DNA from 3 places in the Dehalobacter sp. DCA genome. Region 2 is predicted to be linked to each of the others. Evidence: riboswitches for the same ligand, from Rfam matches in the RefSeq annotation. Region 2 holds a riboswitch; each other region holds the start of a gene.
What was found. Region 2 has a riboswitch for cyclic di-GMP ahead of DHBDCA_RS05175 (glycoside hydrolase family 26 protein). Riboswitches for the same ligand answer to the same signal wherever they lie in the genome.
Positions count from the first base shown of each region.

Region 1: linked by a shared signal. The riboswitch ahead of DHBDCA_RS07690 (ArsB/NhaD family transporter) and the one ahead of DHBDCA_RS05175 (glycoside hydrolase family 26 protein) in region 2 are both predicted to bind cyclic di-GMP.
Region 3: linked by a shared signal. The riboswitch ahead of nhaB (sodium/proton antiporter NhaB) and the one ahead of DHBDCA_RS05175 (glycoside hydrolase family 26 protein) in region 2 are both predicted to bind cyclic di-GMP.

Region 1 covers NC_018866.1:1,593,491-1,599,273, reverse strand. Annotated here, with positions in the region: gene DHBDCA_RS07695 (NADH-dependent [FeFe] hydrogenase, group A6) at 1-1,093, shown strand, start outside; gene DHBDCA_RS07690 (ArsB/NhaD family transporter) at 1,090-2,364, opposite strand; cyclic di-GMP riboswitch class I at 2,493-2,636, opposite strand; gene DHBDCA_RS07685 (glycosyltransferase family 2 protein) at 2,736-3,911, opposite strand; gene DHBDCA_RS07680 (acetyltransferase) at 3,908-4,600, opposite strand; gene DHBDCA_RS07675 (DegT/DnrJ/EryC1/StrS family aminotransferase) at 4,652-5,783, opposite strand, start outside.
Region 2 covers NC_018866.1:1,102,573-1,108,355, forward strand. Annotated here, with positions in the region: gene galU (UTP--glucose-1-phosphate uridylyltransferase GalU) at 72-992, opposite strand; gene DHBDCA_RS05165 (tyrosine-protein kinase family protein) at 1,037-1,618, opposite strand; gene DHBDCA_RS15870 (hypothetical protein) at 1,641-1,766, opposite strand; gene DHBDCA_RS05170 (YveK family protein) at 1,784-2,425, opposite strand; gene DHBDCA_RS05175 (glycoside hydrolase family 26 protein) at 2,636-3,598, opposite strand; cyclic di-GMP riboswitch class I at 3,612-3,687, opposite strand; cyclic di-GMP riboswitch class I at 3,786-3,861, opposite strand; gene DHBDCA_RS05180 (glycoside hydrolase family 26 protein) at 3,944-4,945, opposite strand; gene DHBDCA_RS05185 (ATP-grasp domain-containing protein) at 5,050-5,783, opposite strand, start outside.
Region 3 covers NC_018866.1:18,360-24,142, reverse strand. Annotated here, with positions in the region: gene ablB (putative beta-lysine N-acetyltransferase) at 1-699, shown strand, start outside; gene DHBDCA_RS00105 (hypothetical protein) at 882-1,289, shown strand; cyclic di-GMP riboswitch class I at 1,440-1,531, shown strand; gene nhaB (sodium/proton antiporter NhaB) at 1,617-3,122, shown strand; gene DHBDCA_RS00095 (ArsB/NhaD family transporter) at 3,485-4,768, shown strand; gene DHBDCA_RS00090 (TrkH family potassium uptake protein) at 5,076-5,783, shown strand, end outside.

The sequences.
Region 1 (5,783 bases), 490 kb from region 2:
CGATAAAGTATGGGAAGCTTTAAATAATCCGGATAAATATGTGATTGTCCAAACTGCTCCGGCTATCCGCGTAGCCATCGGAGAAATATTTGATATGGAACCGGGGACGATTGCAACCGGCCAGCTTGTAACCGCCTTAAAGCGTATCGGATTTAACGCAGTTTTCGATACGGATTTTGGAGCGGACTTGACAATTATGGAAGAAGCCTCAGAACTGATCTACCGTCTGCAGAACAATAAAACACTTCCGATACTTACGAGCTGCTGTCCGGCCTGGGTCAAATTTATTGAGCATCAGTTCCCTGAATTGTTGGAAGTGCCTTCCACCTGCAAGTCACCGCATATTATGTTCGGTACAATCGTTAAAACTTATTATGCCGAGAAGAATGGCATTGACCCGGACAATATTGTAGTGGTCTCCGTCATGCCCTGTATTGCCAAGAAAGCCGAAGCCAAGCGTCCGGAACTAACTAAGGATGAGCATAATAACGTCGATATTGTCGTCACGACCCGGGAACTTGGCCTAATGATCAAGGAAGCCGGTCTGGATTTTAGCAATCTGCCTTCGAGTGAATATGACAAATCATTGGGTGAAACCACAGGAGCCTCAGTGATCTTCGGAACCAGCGGCGGGGTTATCGAAGCTGCGCTCCGGACAGCTTATGAGTGGCTGACCGGTGAAGAATTACAGAAAGTTGAGTTCGAGCAGCTCCGGGGAGATGGAGGTTTGCGAAAGGCCACAGTTCAAATCGGCGACAAGATGCTACGGATTGGCATTGCCAGCGGGCTCGGAAACGCCCGGACCCTGCTCGAGGAAATCAGGGACGGTAAGAATCAATATGAAGCCATTGAAATTATGGCTTGTCCCGGAGGCTGTGTTGCCGGAGGTGGGCAGCCCTACCATCACGGCAATTTTGAAATTGTCCGCAAGCGTCAGGAAGCGATCTATCAGGAAGATAAAAATAAAAAGATCAGAAAATCTCATGAGAATTCAGAAATCCAGAAACTTTATCAGGAATATCTGGGCCAGCCTTTCAGTGACACTGCCCATAGATTGCTTCATACTCATTTTGAAGAGAGAGAAAGAATCTAATAGTACCGCAGCAAAATATACGCCGAGGCGATCACAATGGATAGAAGCATGAACGGAAATGCGATCAGGAAGTATTTTTTGTAGCTGATCGTATAGCCGTTTTTTTCGGCAATCCCTGAGACAATGACGTTGGCCGAGGCACCGACAATGGTGCCGTTTCCGCCCAGGCAGGCGCCCAGAGCCAGAGACCACCAGAGCGGCTGGAGCTGTTCTGGGGTCAGCCCGCCGAGGACCCCGATTTTTTGAATCAACGGAATCATGGTGGCCACGAACGGAATATTATCGACGAAAGCTGAAAAAATAGCGGAAAGCCAGACAATCAGCATCGCCATGACGACCGGCACACCGCCGGTAAGCCCAAGGCTCCATTCAGCAACCTTGTCCAGGACGCCGACTTCGACCAATCCTCCGACTAAAACGAATAATCCGGTAAAGAAGAAGATCGTCGGCCATTCAATCGCCAGAAATACCTCTTCCGGTTCCTCACGGCTCAGCACCATGAGCAGCATGCCTCCGGCCAGCGCAATCGTAGCGGTCTCAACATGGATGACGGCGTGCAGCATAAAACCGACAATGGTCAGAGCGAGCACGGCCAGGCTTCTTTTGAGCTGGGCCCAGTCTTTAATATAGTCGTATTCATTTTGCGACAGCAGCAGGGCGATGGATTCCTTATCGGTCTTTAGCTTTTGGCGATAAAGAAAATAAAAGCCCAATAGGGTAACAGCCAAGATCACAATCGTCACAGGTGCCAGGTTCACCATGAAATCCATAAAAGTAAGCTCTGCCGGTCCGGCAATCATGATATTCGGAGGATCACCGATCAGGGTCGCGGTTCCCCCGATGTTGCTGGCTAGAATCTGGGTAATCAGAAAAGGTATTGGGTTTAATTTCAAGGTTTCAGCAATCACAATGGAAACCGGAACGACCAGCAAAACAGTCGTCACGTTATCCAGAAAAGCCGATAAAATGGCAGTCAGTATAGCCAAAGAGATCAGCAGTCTGATTGGATTGCCTTTGACTTTCTTAGCGACCCAAATAGCCAGAAAGCTGAAGACACCGGAACGTCTGGTCAGATCGACAATGATCATCATGCCGATAAGTAAGCCCAGCGTATTCCAGTCGATGTGTTCCACAGCAGTCTCCTGCGGGAATATACCTAAAAGAATCAGGAGACAGGCACCGAGGGCCGCGGCGACAGCCCGCGGGATTTTCTCCGTTACGATCAGTGCATACGTAGCTACAAAAATAACAAGGGTCAGAATCAAGGTCATGAATCGTACACCTCCATCATTAGTGTGGTCAATTTTTATTGGCCTAACCGGTTAGAATATACAAAATAGTTGAAATAAAAAAGAGCAGATCCATAAAAGGAACTGCTCTCCCCTGAGAAGTTCAAAATCCTTGTAGTCTGGCAATCCTGTCAGAATATCCTGGAAATGCATTTGGATTCCATTCATTTTGTATTGCATGCATTTTCAAATTCCCTGATTTAGACCCATGACTTTAGCGTCCTTCACTTTCGTGAAGTTTGCCCCAACACATTAAGAACCATATTATATTTTAATTGAAATCTGAAAAATCCTGATCAACCGGATTGTGTCTAGAAAAGAAGTATAGCATCTTCGTTCATGTTTTGTAAAGATCAGTTCGATCTTCTCAAATAATATTCAAAATTCTCGAGTGCCCAGGCATCATGGTACAAATTCCCTTCCCGGGATGCAGGGTCCAAAAGTGAGGCGCAATAGGCTGTTCTTTTTCCATCGGCTAGCTCTTGAAATACTTCGAGGTATTTCCATTTGGCCTTTTTGGCAAAGCTTTCGTTACTGTTGGCCTGCTTGGCCAGCATAAAGCAGGTTTTTATGCTTCTGTTCAGCGTGCAGAGGTTTTGGGCCTGACACTTGTCACAGCCGATGAACTGGGTCATATCAATTTCCACGGTCGTGACAAAGCCGACTTTGAAAGGTGTATAATGCACAATCCTTGGTGATAATTCAGCATCGCCATACCCGCATTCCTCATTCCAATAACCGATCCGGTCAATGAGCTCGGGCCGTAACCCCTGAAGACATCCCGGAATAAAATCCATGATTACATCAATGCCGGCATTTCTCAGCTGAAGATAGGACAGATCATTATTGACCTGAGGAATGACGGGAGGGAGAAATCTCGGATAAGGGTTATCTCGCATGGTTCCTAAGAGACCGACTTCCGGAAAAGCTTCAAATATTTCCATATACCTGGTCAGCCAGTTTTTGGTCTTGATATAGACATCGCTGTCAATCGTGAAGAAATACTGGTTGGGTTTTCTTTTTCTGAGGTTGTAGTTCAGGACATAGATCGGCCCCCGGTTAACCTTAAAGCGTGTTTTGGATTTAATTCTTTTGTCCTGAAGGCTTTTGATATAATTCCAGGTATCATCTTTGGAGTTGCAGTCGATGATATGCATTTCAAAATCTTCGTCTGAATCCAAAATCTTGTTTAGGTTCTGCATGGTAAGCCCGAGACGGTTGAAGGTAACATAGCTGATAAAAGGAGGAGGGGAGGTGCTGTCTGTCGGGTTCTGTACAGAAGGTTCGATGATTTCTTCCAGGATCCCAGGATATAGAATCTGTTGAAGGATGGCGTCGTCGTCTAATTCTTCCCAGTCAATGTTTTTTGGAACCGCTTGTAGAGAAATTTCCGCAGCAGGGGTGTCAGCGGCTACCTGAACAGGGAAGGGGCTGACGCGCTTTGGCAGGGCAGAGGCCTGGGCCTGATTAATGGCTTCAAGAACAAGCTGTATCGCAGTTTTGATCAAAATAGAAGAAAGTTCCTTCATATCATCAGTCCTTTAGGGGAATGGGTCTCAACCAAATTTTTAAAATGTTTAATCGGTCGGGCAGGGACGCCGACGGCCGTGCAGTATTCCGGGATATCGTGGGTGACGGTAGCGCCAGCCCCGATGATGCTCCACCTGCCAATCTCTTTTTCGGGAATCACCACAGTTTTGGAACCGATTTCACAACCTTCTTGGATTTGCACGTTTCCGGCCAGGGTGACGTCCCAGTATAAAGAGGAGTAATCCCGGACAGCCGTATCGTGGCCAATCCTGCAGCCTGGATTTAAGGCTACGTGACTGCCTATCCTGACATCCGTCGACAGAAAACTGTTCCAGCAGATGATATTGCCACAGCCCAATTGAACGGAGCGGCTTATTCGGGCAGCGGGATGAATCAGGTTGGCAAAATATAGCTGGAAACAGGACAGGCTGGCGATCAGACGGTATTTATCCGTCGGTCTGGCTACCGCACATACAATCCAGAGAGGGTGACCTGTGTTTTTTTCGAGCCAGTCCAGGTTGCCCAGAACAGGATAGTTATTGATAACCTTTCCTTGTTTGGCTGGAGTTTGGTCGATATAGCCCAACAGGTTCCACTGCTTTTTTTCTGTATTGATATCTTCGACGAGCTCGGTAGCTTCCCGGCCAAAGCCGCCGGCTCCAAAAATGATGAGATCTTTTATGGCCAATGATCACACGCCCAATTCAATTGAAAATTTTGTTGATTTCCTTTTTAATTTTTAATTTTTAATTTTAATTTCCCTGATGATACCGCCTATTTTTTGAACGTCGGACGCTGACATTCTTCCGTGAAGCGGCAGAGCCAGAACACTTTTCGCGACTTTGTTGGCTGTGGCTAGATTGTCTGGGGAGGATGAAGGAAGACCCTTAAAACACTTGAAATTGCTGCAGAGCGGGTAAAAATATTTTCGGCAAAAAATATTGAAGCTTGACAATCGGCTATAGAGCTCGTCCCGGGAGATACCGTACGCGGCCGGATCAACCCGGATAACAAAATACGGATAATTGGCTGTAATTTCTTCAGCCTCCTGGGAGACGGTTATGCCTGGGACATCAGCCAGCACTTGCCGGTACTGGTTGGTAAGATATTTTCTTTGGGCTATTTCAGCTTCTACTTCTTTTAAGAGCAAAATGCCGATAGCGGCTTGCAATTCGTTCAGTTTGCCGTTTATACCGGGTTCGTCCACACTATAGTCTTCTTTTAGACCAAAATTTCTCAAACACTTGGCTTTCTGCTGGAGGTCCTGATCTCGAAAGATAAGTGCGCCGCCTTCGACGGTGTGAAAGATTTTGGTGGCATGAAAGCTGAACATGGTGATATCTCCATAGGCGCCGACCGGTTTACCCTTTATTTTCACACCAAAAGCGTGGGCGCCGTCATAAAGTACTTTCAGGTTGTGCCTTGCCGCAATCCGGTCAATCTTTTCGACCTCGCACGGATGGCCGAAAACGTGTACCGGCAGGATGGCAGTGGTTTTATCCGTAATCAGGGACTCGATACGGTCGGCGTCAATATTGAACGTGGCTTCTTCAATGTCGCAGAAGACCGGCGTAAGATGATTCCAGGCCAGCGCGTTGGCCGTAGCGGCAAAGGTAAACGGTGTTGTGATAACTTCCCCGGACAGATCCAGGGTCTTGCACGCAATTTGCAAGGCATTCGTGCCATTTGCAAAAACCGATAAATATCGGGCGCCCAGGAAAGCAGACAGTTTTCTTTCTAGTTCTTGGACCATCTTCCCGTTATTACTAAGCTGCCTGCTTTGCCATATTATTTCGAGCATGCTGCAAGTCTCCGCCAAGTCTGGAAGCAAAGGTTCGGTAACATAGACCGGTTCAGAAAAACCATCATTG
Region 2 (5,783 bases):
GATGCAAAGACTAAAGTGTCTTTGCATCCTATTTCTTCTTGAGGATAATTTACATTAATAGTTGGCTCACCTTAGGAAGCAGCAATACCGCCTCTCTTCTTAGCTTCCCTTTGCTTAACTTTACTTCTTTCAAGATACAATTCCTCAAGATACTGCCCAAATTGATATCCAAGATCTGGAGATTCTAACGCAAATTCTACTGTAGCTTTTAAGTAACCAATCTTATCACCTACATCATATCTTTTTCCTTCAAAACGGCAGGCGTAAACCGGTTCATCCTTGCCTTGAGCTTTTAGTGCGTCTGTTAGTTGGATTTCTCCTCCAGCTCCAGGCTCAATTCTCTCTAAATTTTTAAATATTGAGGGATTAATCACATATCGGCCCATGATCGCTAATCTGGAAGGTGCTTCTGTAACAGCCGGTTTTTCAACAAGATCCTTTACTCTCCAAACATCGCCAATATGATCAAGCGGGTCTACGATTCCATATTTATGCACGTCACTTTTGAGCACTTCCTGAATTCCAATCACACTGCAGGAAGTTCTTTCAGCAACATTTATTAGTTGCTGGGTTGCCGGAATCTTAGCTTTGATAACATCATCGCCAAGTAAAACTGCAAAGGGCTCTTGTCCTACGAAAGACTTGGCAGAATAAATAGCATGCCCAAGACCAAGCGGTTTATTCTGACGGATATAGTGAATGTTAGCCATATTGGAAAGATTCTTGATTTTTTCCAGAAGATCTAGCTGTCCTCTGCTCTCCAGATATATCTCCAGCTCCGGTGAATGGTCAAAGTAGTCAACGATCGGCCACTTGCCTCTTCCTGTAATAATAAGAATGTCTTCTATTCCTGAGTCAATGGCTTCTTCAACAATATACTGAATCGTCGGCTTGTCAACAATCGGCAGCATTTCTTTTGGCAGTGCTTTGGTCGCTGGCAGAAATCTTGTACCGAGTCCCGCTGCAGGAATGACGGCCTTTTTTATTTTCATTTTCATCCCTCCTGATCCCAATTAAAAGTCAATTTTTGTAAAGGTTATTTTACTCGGTTGCTAAGTTTGATATGTCCAGCTTTTTTATTCTTAAAAAACCGTTCCGACTTGAAAAAATAATCATAAGAACCATAATGCAATTTATAGTCACGCTTTTTAACTTTGTTCAGTACAACACCTAAAATACAGGAATTAAAGTTCTGAAGCTGTTCTTTTGCCCGTTTCAAATCAGGTAATTTTGTAGAACCCATTTTTACAATTAGTAAAGATGCATCCACTTTGGAAGCTACCATCGCACCGTCAACAACGCTTGCTAACGCAGGAGTATCGAAGAGCACAAAATCATACGCTTCATGCAGTTTCTGCATGATCTCTTCAAAGCGGGCAGAACTTAAAAGCCCAATTGGATTTAGAATATCACTGCCGCAAGATACAAAATAGAAGTTCGTAATATTTGTTTCACGAATTATATCTTTCAGATCAATCCTTCCGGTCAAATAATCGGAAAGGCCCGGCTGTGTATCTTCACTCAGTCTCTTTGCAGCGACTGGCTTTCGCATGTCCGCATCTATCAGTAATACTCTCCAACCTGAGTTTGCCATTGCTACCGAGAGTCCAATAGCCAAAGAAGTTTTTCCTTCACCCGGGTTATGGCTTGTCACAACAATTTTTTAATTTTTTATCAGTTTTTTGAATATATATATTCGCTGCCAGCATTTCAAATGCATCGCGAACAGCCTGATTTTTGTTATTATAAACGTTAAACGTTTTCATTGAGTATTTATCCCTCCTTAGCGGATATCGTGTTCTGGAATCAAACCGATTACATAAAGGTTAAGTTCCTCTTCGATATCCTTTGCTGAACGAATCGATGTATCAAAATACTCAATTAAATAAATTATACTAATCGAAAGAATTAATCCTAAGAAGATTCCAAGAAGTGTCTTTACAGGCATATGATTCGATAACGGATCCTTAGGAACCTGCGCTTTATCTAAAATGGCAACCGCATTAATATTTGCGATCTTATTAATTTGATCCATAAATACTTGCGAAGTGACATTAGCTACAGTAGCAGCGATATATGGGCTGGAATTTTGAGCTTTAATGGTAAATACATTAGAATCTTTTTCAATCTCAATCGTTATCATAGACATAAGTTGTATCTCGTCTATATCGTATCTTTTAATATCATTAGTTATTACCGATGTAATCGTCCTGCTGGATAAGATTTTTGAATATTGCTCTACGAAGGATTCATTCATCATACCTTGATCAATTTGAATATATAGTTTTGTATCAGCTTCATAGATCGGTTTTGTTAATTGACTGGTCAGATAACCGGCTCCCCCGCCTACGGCTACCAGTAGTACAATTAACCACCATTTTCTTATCATAGAAAAAAATACACTTTGGAAATCCACTCTATCCATCCTCTCTCACTATCTTATGGTTTGATGATTATATTGTATGGAAAGATGTAACGTAAAAAAGGTGTAATAGGATAAAATTCCATAAATAATTGGATTTCCCTTTATTTCTTTTGCTTAGCAAAAAAAATAATTTATTTCTAAATTTTATGGTATAAAGGCCAGAAGATTAGAGGGATAATCCTTGTTATCTTCTGGCCGTCTTCAGTCTTCTTATCCTCGAAAAGCTGCAAGTGAAAATTCCGAAGTATCGATCGCACAATCCATATCATAATTGTCATTAAACCAAATATTTGCCTTAAGTCTAGGATACACTCCTGCCTTAATCTGAGCCTTCATATCCGTAATCCATGCAGCTTTACTACCACCTTGCTCAGACGAACCAATTTCTGCAATGATTATCGGCTTCGTAGAACCGCTTGCTAATGCCTTATAAGGCGCATCAAACACTTGTCTGAAAGTTTGCCAACTGCTCCACTGCTGAGATGTTCCCCAGTTATATCCATCCACAGAAACATAGTCCACATAATTGTTACCAGGATATGCTCCCATATAAGTGGCGCTTCCTTTATTTTGATAATTTACGTTATACACGAACTTAACATTTGTTGCACCGTTTGCACGGAATATTTTTACGATCCTTTGGTATGCGCTCTTGTACGAAGCATTGGTATTTACGTTGCTATTTCCAACACACCAACCATACCAATCTCCGTTAACCTCGTGCAGCGGACGAAGCCAAACTTCCGTACCATTTTGCCAAGATTTAAACTGCTGGGCAATTGTGGCGAAGTATTCATCCAACTTGCCATTGTTTATCTCAACAGTATTGTAATCTGTCATATCATCTTTCTTCAATTGCAGGGTGATCAAGTTAATTGCGCCTTCACTTTTAGCGGCATCCATAAAATCTTCCCATTGGCTCACATCCTGTGTTGAATAAACAAAAGTGTGAATTACTTCACTGCGATGGTTAGCCAGTGCGTTAAAATCCTGAATAGCTGTATTTCCCGACGAAGCCCATTCTCCCAGCCAGGCTCCAGTCATTACCGTTGTCGATGCCGTTGCTGTTCCCGGTGTTCTAGCCTTCCTTGCTGCTGCGGCATCAGCAGTAGGTGTATAAAGTGCTAAAAACATAAAGGTAAATAATAGAAATACAGATATAAACTTTTTCATTAAAAAAACTCCTTTCGGTAGCTGGCTGCCATTTTACAGGCCCTTTAGCTTTGCGTCTCTGCCTTTCGACAGGTTTGCCTTTATCGTTTGAGAGTGCTTTATTGTCTCAGGTAATCGTCGGCCGTATTTTACCTAAAGACTTAAATGATTACCTCCAATTTCATTTTTCAAACAACAAAAAACTACTTTTGGTAACTGGCTGCCATTTTACAGGCCCTTTAGTTTTGCGTCCTTGCTTTTCAGCAAGTTTGCCATTGTCAGTAATAGCTTTTTATTCGACAATCATCTGATTATATTTTGTCATATCATTTTATTATTGTCAATATATTTACTAAATAATTTTTATTATTCTTGATAAGCGGCTAATGAAGACTCTGAAGTATCAATTGTCCAATCCATCTCTTCAGAATTGCCATTGTCATTAAACCAAATTACAGCTTTCAGTTCTGGATAAGCTCCAGTCTCAATTTGTTTTTTCATATCGGTGATCCAGTCAGCTTTACTGCCGCCCTTTTCTGTTGAAGCTACTTCAGTAATAATTACCGGTTTGTTTGAGCCCTTTGTCAGTGCAGTGTAAGCAGCATCAAATGTTTGCCGAAATGTTTGCCATTTGCTCCAAGACTGTGATGTTCCCCAGTTATATCCGTCAATTGAAACATAATCAACAAAGTTATCACCGGGATAAGCCCCCATATAGGAGGCCCCTTCCCCATTATTTTGGTAATTGACATTGTACACAAATTTTACGTTAGTTGCTCCATTATCGCGGAATATGGTTACAATACGTTGATAGGCATTTCTGTATGTTTCATTGGTATTAATCTTGCTATTTCCGATATTCCAGCCAAACCAGTACCCATTTGCCTCATACAAAGGTTGAAACCAAATCTCAGAGCCGTCCTGCCAATTCTTTAGTTGCTTGGCAATCTCGGTAAAGTATGCATCCAGTTCTCCTTTATTAATATCGACGGTACTGTATTGCTTTCCATTATTTTTCACTAAAATAATGGTTAGTAAGTTAATAGCTTCTTGTTCTTTCGTATAATCCATAAAGTCGGCCCAGTCATCCATATTCTGATATGAATAGATAAATGAATGAATAACCCCACAATGATGATTGGAAAGAATATTGTAATTTTCAATATTTCTGTCCGTTGCAGAGGGCCATGTTCCCATCCATGCCCCGTACAACGTGTTTGATTCAGCAGATTGAGAGGAATTAGCCACAAGAGATGTCTCTCCAGCTCTATTTGTTTCCGCTAAGCTGATTTTGTTATTTAGGCAAGAGAGAAAAATAGTAAAAGTTACAAGAACAGTAATAAGTATCAGAGATATTGGCTTTCTCATTATAACTCCTTTCAATATCACCCAAGCAAAATAAAATCTACACTCCGATACATTATAGCATGCTTCAATATTAATTGGAATAATAATCTATTTCTTTATCTTTATTATTTTACCTTAACTTTGACTTTTACATACTGGTCCATTGAATTCATCTTCCTAAGCATTTCTTCCAGAGACTCATATTTTAATATCATCGTTCCCAATGTACCGTTGGATCCAGTAAATGCTGAAATTTGATCTCCTGATCTGTATTGCATATTAAATTCCACAATATTTTTACGTAGGTTCTCATCAACCCATATATCTTGTAATACACCACTCTGACTGCAATGCACCATATAGCTTGACCAATAGCCTTTGGTTTCAACCATTTTTAAGTCTGAACAATTTACGCCCATTGCAGTTTTTATTGTATAATCAGTAAGATCTACTCCGGTAGCATATTTAATTACCTGGGGAATTAAATTCCCCCCATTGCGAGGTCCAACTTCCATGAGATAGATATTTTCATTCCTATCAATTCTAATATCAAAGTTATAAGCACCATCTTTCATGTCCAGTAAAGTCAACAGGCGCTGTACTTCACAATGTATTTTATCATGAAGTCGTTGCGGCATATTATACGGCCAGCTTTCACCAATCGGAACATAAGGATTACTTGAATCGCTCTCAAAATGCTCGTTAGCGAAACAACGAAACACCAACTGTCCATTTACAGAAAACCCATCTCCTGCAACCTGATATCCATACTTTTCAGTGTATTCCTCCATGATAAACCGCTTTGCTCTTGAGAAGGATAATGCGTATATAGCTTTTTCTTCTAACTCGCTTACTTCAA
Region 3 (5,783 bases), 1.1 Mb from region 2:
AAAGAAAACCTGGGTAAAATTATCGTGAATTGTCATAAACATCAGATAAATATCTTTGAGGAATGCGGGTTTGTAGCAGAGGGGGTTATCGACGGTTTTTTTCAGGGAGAGGATGCAACTTGTATGTCGCTTTTTCTTGACAAAAGACGCGAAAATTCACTCTATGAGGAGAAAGAAAACAGAATTATTGACTATTGCGTTAAGAATACCAATAGATTCGAGCTGACTAAGAATAAAAACTATACAATGAGGCAGGCCGTGCCGGACGATATTCCCCAGATGATTCAGCTTTTTCAAGCGGTATTTGAAACCTATCCAACACCAATTTTTAGCAGAGAGTATCTTCAAAAAGTCATGCGGGATCATGTTTTGTTTATGGTGGCGGAAGAAGAAAGGAAGATTATCAGTATTGCTTCGGCAGATCTGGACAAACAGCACATGAACGCTGAAATAACGGATTGTGCCACTTATCCGAAATATCAAGGCAGAAACATAGTAAGTGAACTGATATTCCAACTGGAAACGCACTTGAAACATAATGGCTTTGCTACAGTATATAGCCTTTCAAGAGCGAACAATCTTGGAATCAATCGGTCTTTAAGCAAGCTGGGGTATATGTATAGAGGAAGGCTTATCAACAACTGCAATATTTGCGGTGGTTTTGAAGATATGAATATTTGGATAAAATCATTAAATTAAGTAAATTATTGGACATTAACCTGTCATTGAAACCATCAATAACTGGCAAATGTCCTTTATTCATAAGTTTTATGATCTATAATGAGGAATTAGCTTGACCACGAAGGTTTGAGCATTACTTTATTTTTGGTATAATTACTAATGAGATATTTCGGTATTAAAAGTAAGTAGGAGGTTTTCTAATGGAAGAATGGAAAAGACAGATACTTGACGCGGTTAAATTCGGACGTGCAAGTTTAGCAAATGAATATGCCCGGGCAGCAATACAAAATCCAGAGAATAAGATTTCTTTTGGGGAATTTAGGTGTGGTAAAAAATACTATATGGGAGTTATCGCTAAAAACAATGTTGAGGCTCATTTATTATATCCCGACCCGAAGAACCGGCTCGAACTTGATACTGGTGATGTAATCGCAGTTAAATATGGCGATTTGTATATAGTAGGAATATTTACGCTTTCAGACGATGAGATTGGGATAAAGACGTTGACGAGTGTGGATTGTCAAGGGGAAGAAGATTTTGTTCAATTACGTAATGGTGGAGCTAACCATGTCGCTTTTCTTTTCCATGTTCCAAAGGATGAGAGCTAGCCTGATTTGCTAAAGGATCATATTAAAAAGCAAAATACTTAAGATAAATACCTGGACACTTCAGCATAAAATGGATATATTCAGGGTATTCAAAAGAAGAATTATTTGTTATAATATAAAAGCTTAAGCAAAAATGACAATATAAAGTTGTACGAGTTGGTGTAAACTTCGTGAAAGTGAAGGACGCTAAAGCTATGGGTCTAAGGCTGCTTGTAAGTGGCTATGATTGCCAGGCTGCAAGTAATTGAACTTCTTGGGGGGGAGTAGTTCCATTTTGGATTACTCTCTTTTTTATGTCTTTTATTTTCACTTGGGAGGATGATACATATGAAACAAATAGGCATCGGACAAGCATTCAGAGCAAATTTTCTGGGTCACGCTCCGGACTGGTACAAAAGAACGATTCTTGCTTTTTTGGTGTTGAACCCTATTTTAATGTATACCGCCGGTATGTATGTTACAGGTTGGGTGTTGATTGTCGAATTCATTTTTACCCTGGCGATGGCGCTGAAATGTTATCCGCTTCCTGCCGGTGGACTTCTGGCGATCGAAGCCGTTGTGCTCGGACTTACGAACACGCAAACAGTCTATGCCGAAGTTGAAACGAACCTGCCGGTTATTCTTCTTCTGATGTTCATGGTCGCCGGTATCTATTTTATGAAAGAAGGTCTTGTGTACCTGTTTTCCAAGCTCCTTACGAAAGTACACTCTAAAGTCGCGATTTCATTCCTGTTCGCTGTACTGGGTGCGGTTCTTTCCGCATTTCTGGATGCGTTGACCGTAACGGCGGTGATTATCGCCGTGGCGTATGGTTTCTATAACATCTTCCACAAGTTTGCTTCCAGCGAAAAAGTATACGAAAAGTATGACATTAATCACGATCATAGTGTTGATGAGAAACTTCATGAGGATCTGGACGAGTTTCGTGGTTTTCTGCGTAATCTTATGATGCATGGCGCTGTGGGCACTGCGCTGGGCGGTGCAATAACACTGGTTGGTGAACCGCAGAACCTGTTGATTGGCTCCATTATGGAATGGGACTTCGTAGATTTCTTTATACAATGCGCCCCGGTGTCTATCCCGGTATTGATCGTTGGTCTTCTGACCACCATTATCCTTGAAGTTACCAAGTTCTGGGGGTACGGCTACCAGCTTCCTGAGTCTGTGCGAAAGGTTATGGAAGAGGATGTAAAAGTCAAAGATGCTGCCAGGAATATGCGTGGACGTGTACGCCTGATTGTTATGGCTTTGTGTGGCGTTCTGCTGATCTTCTCCCTGGCGCTGCACCTGGCGGAAGTTGGTCTTATTGGTCTGATGATTATTATCCTGCTTACCGCTTTCAATGGGGTTACGGAAGAAAAGCATATCGGTCATGCGTTTGAAGAAGCGCTGCCGTTTACTGCGTTGCTGGTCGTATTTTTCGCCGTCGTTGCGGTTATTCATGACCAGCATTTGTTTACGCCGATTATTCAATGGGTACTGAACATGGAAGGGCAAAATCAGCTTGTCGCTTTTTTTGCGGCCAACGGTGTCCTTTCAGCAATCAGTGATAACGTTTTTGTTGCTACGGTATATATGACTGAAACACAGCAAGCATTTGAAGCCGGAGGTATTGCGCTGGAGCAGTACAACAAGCTGGCAGTTGCCATTAATATGGGTACAAATATCCCTTCAGTTGCCACACCAAACGGTCAGGCGGCGTTTCTGTTCATCCTGACTTCCGCTTTAGCTCCGCTGATTCGTCTGTCTTACCTAGAAATGGTAAAACTGGCTCTGCCTTACGCTGTCGTTATGACTCTTACGGGCCTGCTGGCAACAATGTACCTGTTGTAATACCTTCTTCAGGTTCTTCTTTAGTTGTAAGCAAGAGCAGAGCAGATAATTGTATTCTTCCAATTCCATATAGCATGTTTTCGGCGCTTGACACAAATGACAATATGCAATATTCCTTCGTTAGTCAGAGTTGTCGTAAGCTCTTGGTAAATCGCATGGAATATTAATTAAAACGTGTTGAAGCGACCATGCTGGTACGTAATCAGAAGTTGACTTTTGGGGTGGGAAGTCGTTTATTGAGACTTTTCACTTTTGTTTTTATAAAAAATACCTTGCGGGTGTACGAACAATTGGACAAAATGAAAGAAAGTAAATTAAAATATTAAATAGGTCTATCTTTAATCTAAAAGTGGAGGAACAAGATGTCACATAATACTCAAGTTATCGTTGCAGCGGTAATTTTTTTGACCACCTATGCTTTTATAATAAGCGAGAAAATACATAGAACGGTGGTCGCTTTGGTCGGGAGTGCCCTTGTCATTTTAATAGGCATTCTAAACCAAGAGGAAGCGATTGAAGCAATTGATTTTAACACCATAGGATTACTCATTGGGATGATGATCATCGTCGGCATTACCCGTCGAACAGGTGTGTTCGAATTCCTGGCCTTAAAAGCGGCGAAGCTAGCAAAGGGAGACCCGTGGCTAATTATGCTGTTCCTGGCAATTCTGACAGCAATCGCATCTGCGTTTCTGGATAATGTGACGACGGTAATGCTTATGGTCCCTGTTACATTTTCGATAACTGAAAAACTGGATATAAATCCTATTCCATTTTTGCTTACGCAAGTTATTGCCTCAAATATTGGAGGAACAGCTACGCTAATTGGTGATCCGCCGAACATCATGATCGGCAGTGCCACAGGCCTTACCTTTGTCGATTTTATCCTTAACCTGGGTGGGGTTATTGTTATAATTTTCGTTGCGACGATGGTTGCTCTGAAATATATTTATCGGAAATCATTACGTGTGGATGATGATAAAAAAGTAATAATTATGTCCTTGGATGAAAGTCAAGCGATCAAGGATCACTTTCTTTTGCGCAAATGCTTAATTGTGCTTGCTGTTACAATAATAGGTTTTATGCTGCATGGTATGTTACATCTGGAATCCGCGACGATCGCGTTGGCTGGCGCCAGTCTTTTGTTATTAATCACCCGTGAGGAGCCGGAAGATATCCTTTTGTCAGTCGAATGGCCAACTATCTTTTTCTTTGCCGGACTGTTTGTACTGGTCGGGGCTTTAGGGCATGTAGGGATTATTGAATGGATTGCGAAAAAGGCACTGGATGCTACCGGTGGTTCGTTGCCATTAACAACGATGTCCGTTCTGTGGTTGTCTGCGATTGCTTCAGCGTTTGTAGATAACATCCCCTTTGTTGCCACTATGATTCCTTTGATTCAAAAGATAGGGGAAATGGGCGGGATAGAAAACCTAAGACCGCTATGGTGGGCTCTTTCATTAGGGGCTTGTTTGGGAGGAAATGGGACTTTAATCGGGGCATCCGCTAATGTGATCGTTGCTGGGCTGGCGGAAAAGCAAGGTTTTTCAATTACGTTCAAAATGTTCTTTAAACTGGGTTTTCCTTTAATGTTACTCTCGGTGGTAATAGCCTCAGTGTATGTCTACTTAGTTTACTTGTTTTAAACACAAAATTATCCAGCTATTTTTTCTATCGATGTCATCACCTGGAGATAATGGTTACTTCAGGTTAGGAAGTATGTTTAGGACAATGGGTTCCTTTTTAGCTCAGTTACTATAGGATTTTACCAAAAATATTTATGTCGTCGAAAAAGAGCCTTCCTCATTATGCAGGTCGCCTATAGCTAAGTCATAAATTTAACTTATAATAGTGCTGATGGCAATCAGTTATATTTTTACGACAACAAGGTAGGGTTGGTTAGCGGTTAGTGGATGAATATTATAACTTTATGATAATTACATGGAGACAAGTATGAACGACATATTTAAAATTGATATTAACACGCCAACTACGCAAGGAAAGAAAAAACTCTCGCCCCCACAGATACTGGCTATCGGATTTATTTCTGTCATCCTCGTCGGAACTTTGTTGTTGAGCTTATCTATAGCCACTGTTAACGGAAAAGGATTACCTTTTATTGATGCTTTGTTTACAGCAACCTCAGCTGTCTGTGTTACAGGCCTGGTTGTTGTAGACACCGGATCTGTGTTTTCTGTTTTCGGGCAAATCGTCATCCTTTTATTAATTCAGATCGGTGGTCTTGGTTTTATGACCTTCGCCACCTTCTTTGCCATCCTTCTGGGGAAAAAAATAAATCTTCAAGAAAGAATGATTCTGCAGGAAGCTTATAATCAGTCATCTTTGGAAGGGATTGTAAGGCTGGCAAAATATATTTTCCTGGCGGCGTTTCTTATCGAAGCTATAGGTATCATTATCCTTACGATAAGGTGGTCGTTCGATTTTAACGTTGGCAAAGCTTTTTATTACGCTTTATTTCATACTGTGTCAGCTTTTAACAACGCAGGGTTTGACCTGTTTGGAAATAGTTTGATGAGGTTTCAACGTGATATTGTTATAAATCTTACCGTAATGGTCTTGATTGTCTTAGGTGGTATTGGGTTTTCGGTAATTTCAGATGTCTATTTCCAACGTGGAAGGAAGATGAGCCTGCATTCCTGG